DNA from 3 places in the Microbispora sp. NPDC088329 genome. Region 1 is predicted to be linked to each of the others. Evidence: riboswitches for the same ligand, from Rfam matches in the RefSeq annotation. Region 1 holds a riboswitch; each other region holds the start of a gene.
The links. Region 1 has a riboswitch for S-adenosylmethionine ahead of AB0O28_RS34155 (hypothetical protein). Riboswitches for the same ligand answer to the same signal wherever they lie in the genome.
Positions count from the first base shown of each region.

Region 2: linked by a shared signal. The riboswitch ahead of AB0O28_RS28340 (aminotransferase class V-fold PLP-dependent enzyme) and the one ahead of AB0O28_RS34155 (hypothetical protein) in region 1 are both predicted to bind S-adenosylmethionine.
Region 3: linked by a shared signal. The riboswitch ahead of thrC (threonine synthase) and the one ahead of AB0O28_RS34155 (hypothetical protein) in region 1 are both predicted to bind S-adenosylmethionine.

Region 1 covers NZ_JBFBIP010000026.1:45,296-48,562, forward strand. The annotation lists gene AB0O28_RS34150 (serine/threonine-protein kinase) at 1-559, opposite strand, end outside; gene AB0O28_RS34155 (hypothetical protein) at 615-1,454, opposite strand; SAM riboswitch class IV at 1,721-1,838, opposite strand; gene AB0O28_RS34160 (FMN-binding negative transcriptional regulator) at 1,947-2,558, shown strand; gene AB0O28_RS34165 (winged helix DNA-binding domain-containing protein) at 2,661-3,267, shown strand, end outside.
Region 2 covers NZ_JBFBIP010000018.1:18,104-21,370, reverse strand. The annotation lists gene AB0O28_RS28340 (aminotransferase class V-fold PLP-dependent enzyme) at 50-1,354, opposite strand; SAM riboswitch class IV at 1,398-1,513, opposite strand; gene AB0O28_RS28335 (pentapeptide repeat-containing protein) at 1,574-2,251, opposite strand; gene AB0O28_RS28330 (cytochrome P450) at 2,320-3,267, shown strand, end outside.
Region 3 covers NZ_JBFBIP010000013.1:22,941-26,207, forward strand. The annotation lists gene AB0O28_RS23375 (trehalose-6-phosphate synthase) at 1-702, opposite strand, end outside; gene AB0O28_RS23380 (RNA polymerase sigma factor) at 806-1,357, shown strand; SAM riboswitch class I at 1,497-1,636, shown strand; gene thrC (threonine synthase) at 1,651-2,913, shown strand; gene AB0O28_RS23390 (MoaD/ThiS family protein) at 2,959-3,234, shown strand.

The DNA.
Region 1 (3,267 bases):
GATATCCGGCTGCCGCCGCTGCCTGCACGCGGCTGCGCAGGCGGACCGCCGCGGAGCCCACCACCAGGAAGGTGGCGAACCCGAGCGTGAGCAGCGGAACGAGAGCCCAGAGGTAACTCAGCGGAACCGCGATCCCCTTGGGCCCGGCCACGACCTGACGCCCCTCGCCCGCGGTGGCGCCGGCCGGGCCCTCCTCCCCGGGCAGGGCACGGGGAGGGAAGACCCGCTTGCGTATGACGAAAGCGTGCACGGTGCCGCCCGCGCAGACGCCGAGGACCCAGACCCACAGCGCCAGCTGGTTGCGCCAGTCGTCCTGCGGGAAGTCCCGCACCCCGGCGGTCGAGACGAGGAACACGAGCACGGCCAGGTGGCCGCCTGCGACGACGGCCGTGACCCGGCTCTTCGTCCGGTACGCCGCGAAGCCGAGGACCAGCCAGGTGAGCAGGCCCAGCGAGACGGCCGGGACGACGGCCCACGCGAAACCGAGCGCGTCCGTCAGCGGATGACGGACGTGCGTCGGGGAGGCAGGGCCGCCTCGTCTGTCGCTCCCTGCGGACATGAAGTGCATCTTAGAGATCACGACAGGCGGATGATCTGCCCTTCCGCGCTCCGGGTCAGCCGGCGGGGGTGCGGCCCTCGTACGGCCACTCCCGGGTGGGCGGCTCGGCCATGTGGGTGAACAGCTCCACCGCGGAGCGCTGCAGGAGCGCGACGGCCGGTTCGAGCGCGGCGCGGGCGCGGGCCCGCGTGACGTGGTCCCGTTCCTCGCGGCCGGCAGCGTTCCGCCGCTCGGCCGGGGTGCAGCCGGAAACGGTGCAGCCGGAAACGGTGCCGCCGGAAGCGGTGCCGCCGGAAGCGGTGCCGCCGGAAGCGGCGGCGTCGGGCCGCTCCGGCTTCGCGCCGCCGGAATTCGGTCCCGTCCCGGCCTGCCTGATCGCCGCCAGCGCCACCCGCATGGCGGCGTTGCGCGCCGCCCGGGTCACCGTACGGTAGAAGTCCGGGTCGGCGGATTCCACGTGCCGCCACGGGCTCGTGCCGCTCTCCGCGTGGCCGGCCGCGGCTGCGGCGAGGCTGAAGAGCCGGAAGCCCTCGGCCCTGCAGGGCGCGCCGAGCCCTACCCGGGCGCCCACCTCCTTGGCGATCTCCACCATCCGCCCCCGGCCTTCGGCGTCGCGAAGGGGTGCGAGACCGCGAAGCCGTGACGCGTCATCCCCGAGCTCCGCGGCCCGCAACCAGACCGGGAGACAGGTGCGGGCCAGCCAGTCCTGCGCCATCAGGACGCGGTCCTCGTTCCTGCCGTCGTCGGCCGTTCCCGCCAGCCGGGAGAGCCGAGGGAGGAGCTGCCTGCACAGCTCGTCGGGGAAGGCGGCGTCGATCCGGTCCGCGGCGTCGACCAGGAGGGGAGAGACTCGAAGGGCCCTGGCGGTGCGGAAGAACTGCAGGTCGTCAAGCATGAATCGTCCTCGGGGAATTCGGAGAAGCCGGGGTGCGAGGCCTCGCGGCCGTCGTTCGGCTGCACTGGACGGGTGAGGACGCGTCTGACCACGCCACCGGCCCGCGAGCGCCCGGGCCGCACGGGGCGTCCCGGAGCGTCCGTGGCGTCCGGGCGTGCGGGGGCGTCCGGGCGTGCGGGGGCGCCGTCGGGTCGCGGCTGCGGCGTTCCGGCATGCGGGCAACGCGATTCCTCGGTCGTTCGGGGATCCCATGCCGGAGGGCGGGAGATCCGCGCTTGCCCCTGCCGGGCCGGCAGCGGCCAGGTCTTCCCTGGAGGGCACCTTGCGCGGATGTGCGAGGTTGCCGGCCGACGATCGTCCAGGGGCGCGATCGGCCTCGTGACCCGGCCCCGATGCTGGCACATCGTTGAGGACTTGTCCATCTGTGAAGATGTTGTGTATCGCACACACGGCCAGGCAGGCAGGCAGGATGCCTGTGCGTACAGTGAGGGTGTGCTGATTCATCCCTGGGACTCCGCCGACGACGAGGAGGCGCTGGCGTTCGTCCGCGCGAACGAGTTCGGCCACCTCATCGCGTCCGGGCGCGACCGCGACGTGCCGGTGGTCGTGCCGACGCAGTTCCTCCTCGCGGACGCGTCCACGATCCTGCTGCACCTCGCCCGGCCGAACCCGGTCTGGGGGGCGATCGAGGAGAACCCGGCCGTGGTCATGGCCGTGGCCGGCGACTGGGCGTACGTCGAGGGGGCGTGGAAGGCACTGCCCGGCACGGACGAGGACCCCCGGCTCGGCGTTCCCACGACCTACTACGCCGCCGTCCAGCTGATCTGTCACGCGGAGATCGTCGACGACCCCGACGGGAAGCTCGGCATCCTGCGCGCCCAGCTCGCCCGGCTGGACGACGGTCTCGCCGACCCCGCGGAGCACCACCGGCGCCTGCCGGGCATCCGCGGTCTCCGGCTGACGATCCAGAAGATCAACGGCAAGTTCAAGTATGGCGGGAACGTCGACGAGGCCCACCGCCGGTACGTCGCGGAGCGCCTCGAGGAGCGGGGCGGCCCCGGCGACCGCGCCGCCCGCGACCACCTCCTGCACCGGCTGGGCTGACGTCCGCCGGGTCGCGTCCGCGGGTTCCCACGGTTCGTCCGCCGGCCCGCGCGCATCCCGGCGGTCGCGCGACTTGTCGTACCCGGCGTGTAGAAGTGTGGCGTGGTTGCTGAGACGACCTGGGCGCAGGTGCTCGCCTGGAGACTGAGACGGCAGTTCGTCGAGCCCGCTGGCGGTGGCGACGCGGTGGCGATCGCCCGGCGGCTGTGCGGGGTGCAGGCGCAGGTCGCCTCGTCGGCGGCGCTGGCCGTCGCCGTACGGCACGCGAACCCGCGCCCTGGGGAGATCGAGGACGCTCTGTGGCGTGACCGCACGCTGGTCAAGACCTGGACGATGCGCGGCACGCTCCACCTCCTCCCGGCGGACGAGTTTCCCGCCTACCGCGCCGCTCTCGGGTCGCTCGGATTCTGGGAGAAGGCGTCCTGGCAGCGCGGCCACGGGGTGTCCGCCCGGGAGATCGAGGCCGTCGTGGACGCCGCGCCGCGCGCGTTGTCCGGCCGCGTGCTGACCAGGGAGGAACTGGTCGAGGCGGTCATCGCGACGACCGGAGACGCCCACGTGAGAGAAGCCCTCACGTCCGGCTGGGGCGCGTTGCTCAAACCGCTCAGCTTCCTCGGCGAGCTGTGTTACGGCCCGCCGCGTGACGGCAGGGTCACCTTCACCAGGCCCGCCGACTGGCTGCCGGGCGGCCGGGGAGAGGCGCTTTCGC
Region 2 (3,267 bases), on a different contig from region 1:
GCTTGATCGGGGATCTCATGGGCGAGACCCCCGACCTGACTTCGCTTCTTCAGGCGGCGGCGATCGCGCGTAGCGCCTCGACGAGGCGGTCGACGTGTTCCGTGGTCGTGCCGATGCCGATCGAGGCGCGTACGGCGCTCACCGTGCCGTCCGCGCAGCCGCCGTCCTCCCCGCCACCGTGCTCTCCGCCGCCGAGGAGGTGACGGACGAACGGGTGGGCGCAGAACTTGCCGTCCCTGACGCCGACGCCCCACTCGGCCGACAGCGCCTCGGCGACCTCGCGGGCCGTGCGGCCCTCGACGGCGAACGACACGATGCCGACGCGCGGGTGGTCCTGACCCCACAGCGACAGCTCGCGTACGCCGGGGATCGCGGCGAGCCCGGCGCGCAGGCGGGCGAGCAGCCGCTCCTCCTCCCGCACCAGCGCGGCCCAGCCGGTCGCGGTCAGCGCGTCGCAGGAGGCGGCGAGCGCGATCGCGCCGAGCACGTTGGGGGTGCCGGCCTCGTGCCGTGTCTCGGGGTCGTCGCTCCACTCGGTGGTCTCGCCCACGGCCCGTACGGCTCCGCCGCCGCGCAGATACGGATCGGCCGCGGCGAGCCAGTCGGAGCGGCCCACGAGCACCCCGGCGCCGAACGGGGCGTAGAGCTTGTGGCCGGAGAACGCCACATAGTCGAGGTCGAGCGCGGCGAGGTTGAGCCCGCGGTGGGGGACGAACTGGGCCGCGTCCACGGCGATCCGCGCACCGTGCCGGTGGGCGATGTGGGCCAGCCCGGCGATCGGCCACAGCTCGCCCGTGACGTTGGAGGCGGCGGTCACGACGAGCAGGGCCGGGCCCTCGATCGCGGCCAGCGCCTCGTCGGCCGCCCGGATCGCCTCGCCGGGGAAGGCGGGCGGCGCGAGCCGTACGGCGTCGGGCCACGGTAGCAGCGAGGCGTGGTGCTCGGTCTCGAACACGACGACGGTGGTGCCCTCGGGGAGGCTGCGGGCCAGCAGGTTCATGGCGTCGGTCGTGTTGCGCACGAAGACCAGCGCGTCATCGGGGCGGGCGCCGACGAAGGCCCGCACGGTGTGCCTGGCCTGCTCATACCTGGCCGTCGTGAGCTGCGAGGCGTAGCCCGCACCCCGGTGGACGCTGGAGTAGGCCGGCAGCGCCGCCGCGACGGCGGCGTTCACCGGCTCGAGACAGGGCGCGCTCGCCGCGTAGTCGAGGTTCGCGTACGGCACGAGCCTGCCGCCCCTGACGGGCACCTCCAGGTCGGCGCCCACGACGGCGGGCAGGCGCACGGAGGCGACATCGGGCTCGGAGATGCGGTCGACGGGCTGCTGGACGAAGGTGAGTGCGGACAACGCCATGCCTCCTGGGGTCGGGGACCCCGGCCATGGCATCGGAAGGCGGAGCCCGCGCTTGCCCGGCACACCTCGTGCCAGGCCCGGTCCTCACCCGGGGCACCCCGCCGCGAGCGCGAGGGTTGCCGGCCAGCAAGCCGGGGCTTGACGCTGGCACTCATGACCTGGACGGCACTATAACCCGGCACCGCCCCCCGCCCGCAAGTGCGGACGACTCAGGCGAAGTCAGCCGTTGTCGACCGTGACACCGAGGATGTGGGCGAACATCGGCGCGAGTTCCATCAGCTGGACGCCGCTGATGGTCGCGCCGTGCAGCGCGTCGTAACCGTCGGAGATGCCCAGGGACACGGCGCCGCGCAGGTCGACCCGGGACATGCGCGCCTTGTCGAACCGCACCCGTTCCAGCGTGGAGCCGGGAAAGGAGACACCGGTCAGCGTGGCGCCCATGAAGTCCACGTCGCGCAGCGTGCACTCGACGAACGAGACCTCACGGAGCTCGGCCGCGCGGAGGTTGACCGAGTCGAGCTTGCACCGATGGAAGGCCACGTGGTTCATCGCGGCCCCGGGCAGCGCCGTACCGGCCGGGGAGCTCGAGATGATCTCCGCGTCCGTCCAGGTGGACTCGGTCAGGTCACCGCCCACCCAGCGCACGCCGCTCAGCCAGACGTCGGAGAACCGGGTGCGCCGATAACGGCCGCCGGTGAAGGTGACCGAGGTGAACGCCGATTCGATGAATCGGGCATTGGAAGCGTCGGCGTCGTCGAACTCCTGCCCGTCGAACAGGACCGTGTCGTAGTCGCCGCCCTGGGCGAGACGGCCCTCGAACGGCTCGAGGTGATCGGCGTAGGGCAACTCGGTGAGTTCGCGGGGCTCTCTGCGGTGCTGTTCGCGGGGCTTCGGCATCGTCTCAACCTAGGACATGACGAGGCCGTACTCCCAGCTCAGGTCTTCAATCCCTATTGTTGTCCATTGTGAAGTTTGATCCCTGGAATCCCGAGTTCGTGGCGTACCCCTATGACGTCTATCGCGACCTGCGCGACAACGATCCGGTCAGCTTCTTCGAGCCGACGGGACAGTGGCTGATCGCCCGCCACGCGGATGTGAACGCGCTGCTGCGCGACCGGCGCCTCGGCCGGTCCTACCTGCACGTGGGCACGCACGAGGCGTTCGGTCGCGAGCCGGAGCCGGAGTTCCAGGAGCCGTTCTGGCGGGTGATCCGGGCCGGCATGCTCGACGTGGAGCCCCCGGTGCACACGCGGCTGCGCCGCCTGGTGTCCAAGGCGTTCACGCCCAGGATGGTCGAGTCGCTGCGTCCCCGCGTACGGAAGATCGCGACCCAGCTGACCGAGGGACTGGTCGAGCGCGGCGGCGGCGACCTGCTGGCGGAGGTGGCCGAGCCGCTGCCCGTCACCGTGATCGCGGAGATGCTGGGCGTGCCCGAGGCCGATCGCCACCTGCTGCGCCCCTGGTCGGCCGACATCTGCGGGATGTACGAGCTGAACCCCTCACTGGAGGTCCAGCACACGGCCGTTCGCGCGGCGACGGAGTTCGCGGAGTATCTGCGCGAGCTGGCCAGGGCGCGCAGGCAGCGGCCGGGCGACGACATGATCTCGGCACTCGCGCAGGTGGTGGACGACGGCGACCGGCTCACCGAGGACGAGCTGATCGGCACCTGCGTGCTGCTGCTCAACGCCGGGCACGAGGCCACGGTCAACGCCACCGGCAGCGGATGGTGGGCGCTGTTCCGCAACCCCGGCGAGCTGGAGCGGCTGCGCGCCGACCCCGGCCTGATGCCGACGGCGGTCGAGGAGCTGCTGCGCTACGACACCCCGGCGCAGATGTTCGAGCGATGGGTGCTGGAGGACGTCGAGGTCGGCGGGGTGACGATCCCCCGGGGGGTGGAGGTCGCGCTGCTGTTC
Region 3 (3,267 bases), on a different contig from region 1:
ACGGGCGTCGCGGTCCACCCGGGCCCCGAGCAGCGTCTCACAGCAGTCCATGAAGGCGCGGGCCCAGCGCGCGGTGAGGAACCCGGCGTGATCGGCGCCGAGGATGCCGGTCAGCACCTCCGCCATGACGTCCCCGGGCAGCAGCGCGAAGTACTCGGGTGGCGCCCAGGGCGTGTGCGAGAAGTGGGCGATGCGCAGGTCGGGCCGCTCCACGCGGAGCATCGCCGGGGTCAGCGTCAGGTGGTAGTCCTGCACCATGACACGCGCGCGGTGCGCCGCCTCCTCGGCCAGGGCCAGCGCGAAGGCGCCGTTGTACGTGCGGTACGACTCCCACTCCCGGCGGAAGCGCGTGCCGAACTCGGGGGCGAAGGGCGTGTTGTAAAGCAGGTGGTTGACGAACCAGAGGGTCGAGTTGGCCACGGCGTTGTAGGCCCGGTGGAAGACCGCGGGCGGGATGTCCAGCATGCGGATCGGCCCCGTCTCGAAGGCCCGGTCGAGCCGCCCGCCGGGCGCCTGGCGCACCGCGCCCCGGTCGCCGTCCGACAGCGCCGCGCAGACCCACAGGACGTCGGTGTCCCTGACCACCTCGGACAGGCCGGAGACGAGCCCGCCCCCGCCCCTGCGCATGGTCAGGCCGCCGTCGTCCGACAGCGTGAAGGACACCGGGCCCCGGTTGGACGCGATCAGAACGGTGCTGCTCATCTTGGGGTTCCCTCGATCAGAGCGGGCGCGCATGCCGGAAGATTAATAAAAGCCGACCTCCGTCAATAGGATGTCAACCGATCGCGGGAGGGCTGAATACGGCATGGCACTGGACGACACGACCGAGGACCTGGCCCGATCGGCTGCCCAGGGGGACCATCGCGCGCTCGGTGAACTGCTGCGGCGCATCGAGCCCGACGTGTTGCGGCACTGTGAGCGGCTTCTACCGTATCGGCAGGACGCCGAGGAGGCCGCGCAGGACACGCTGCTCGCCGTGGCGCGCAACATCGCGAGGTTCGAGGGGCGGGCCAAGTTCAGCACCTGGCTGCACATCGTGACCGTGAACTGCGCGAGGACCACCTACCGCACGCTCAAGCGGCGCTCGTCGGAGCAGGCGGAGGAGCTGCCCGAGCAGCGGCCCGATCCTCGGAGGGTGAGCGTCATCGCCGGGTCGCGGCTCGACCTGCTCGACGCGATGGAGGCGCTTGAGGCCGAGCGGCCCGACCTCGCTCAGGCGCTCGTGCTGCGCGACATCTGCCAGCTCGACTACGCGGAGGTCGCCGACCAGCTGAAGATCCCCCTCGGGACGGTCAAATCCCGTATCCACCAGGCACGCAAGTACGTGCAGACCGCTCTTGGCGAGGCGTACGGCTGATACAAATCGTCTCATGATTTGAGACGACGGAACGGACACAGGGGACGCCGGGGTACAGTGCTAGTGCCGCGATCGGCGCGATTCGCCCGCACGGTGCGGCGCTTCACGGACCTTCTCGCGAAGGTCTCACAACTGAACATGCTCATCCAGAGGGGTGGAGGGACCGGCCCTGCGAAGCCCCGGCAACCTCCCCGGTGTCGTACTCGTGCCCACGAGGCCCGGCCGGGACAGGTGCCAATTCCGGCTCGCGGCCAGGGTGGTCGCGAGCGAAGATGAGGGAAAGGCCTCGCTTCATGGCGCACACCAGCACTGCCGCTAACCCCGTCGAGTTCGGCCCCGCCACCGGTCTTTCGTGCCGCGAGTGTGGCGCTCTCTATGACCTCGGCCCGATCTTCGCCTGTACGGAGTGTTTCGGCCCACTTGAGGTGGCGTACGAGTTCGGCGAGATCCGCCGGGAGGACATCGAGTCCGGCCCGGCGAACATCTGGCGGTACCGCTCCCTGCTCCCCGTCCCCGCCGACGTGGCGGCCAAGCCCAACCTCCAGCCCGGCTGGACCAAGCTCGTGAAGGCCGACAGGCTGGCGGCCGAGCTCGGGCTGCGGTCGCTGCACGTCAAGGACGACTCCGGCAACCCCACGCACTCCTTCAAGGACCGGGTCGTCTCGATCGCGCTGGAGGCCGCGCGCAATTTCGGCTTCCACACCCTGTCGTGCTCCTCCACCGGCAACCTCGCCGGCGCGGTGGGTGCGGCGGCCGCCCGGGCCGGGCTGGACTCCTGCGTGTTCATCCCCGCCGACCTGGAGCCGGCCAAGGTCACCATGGCCGCGGTGTACGGCGGCCGCCTGGTCGCCCTCGAAGGCACCTACGACGAGGTGAACCGCTTCTGCTCCGAGCTCATCGGTGACGAGCTGGGCGAGAAGTGGGGCTTCGTCAACGTCAACCTCCGGCCTTACTACGCCGAGGGCTCCAAGACGCTGGCGTACGAGATCGCCGAACAGCTCGGCTGGCGGCTGCCCGACCAGATCGTCATCCCGGTGGCCTCGGGCTCACAGCTCACCAAGATCGACAAGGGCTTCCGTGAGCTGATCAAGCTGGGGCTGGTCGAGGAGCGGCCCTACCGCATCTTCGGCGCCCAGGCCGAGGGCTGCTCGCCGGTCTCCCGGGCCTTCAAGGCCGGGCAGGACGTGGTGCAGCCGGTGCGGCCCGACACCATCGCCAAGTCCCTGGCGATCGGCAACCCGGCGGACGGGCCGTACGTGCTCGACATCGCCCGGCGGACCGGTGGCGCGGTGGAGGACGTGAACGACCAGGAGGTGGTGGAGGCGATCCGCCTGCTGGCCAGGACCGAGGGCGTCTTCGCCGAGACGGCGGGCGGCGTCACGGTCGGCGTGCTGCGCAAGCTGGTGCGCGAGGGCCGCCTCGACCCCGACGCCGAGACCGTGGTGCTGAACACCGGCGACGGGCTCAAGACGCTCGACGCGGTGGCCGAGCACGCCCGTCCCACGGCCGTCATCCGCCCCTCTCTCGACGCGTTCCGTGCGGCATTCGCCAACTGAAAGCGTTTCACAAGGCCCATCGGCAGCAACGAAAGCGAGCGAACAATGAGCGTTTCCGTACGGATTCCGACGATTCTCCGGACGTACACCAACGGAGCCGCGGAGGTGAGCGGAGAGGGGGGAACGCTCCGCGAGGTCCTGCAGAAGCTGGACGCGGACTACCCCGGCATCGGCGGGCGCATCCTGGACGAGACGGGCAAGATTCGGCGTTTTGTCAACGTCTACGTTGGGGAAGAGGACGTCCGATTTGTTGACGGCCTCGACACCGCCACCCCGGACGGGGTGCAGATTTCGGTCATCCCCGCCGTCGCCGGAGGCTGAGCCGCCGCACCGGGGCTGAGCACCTGAAGTGCA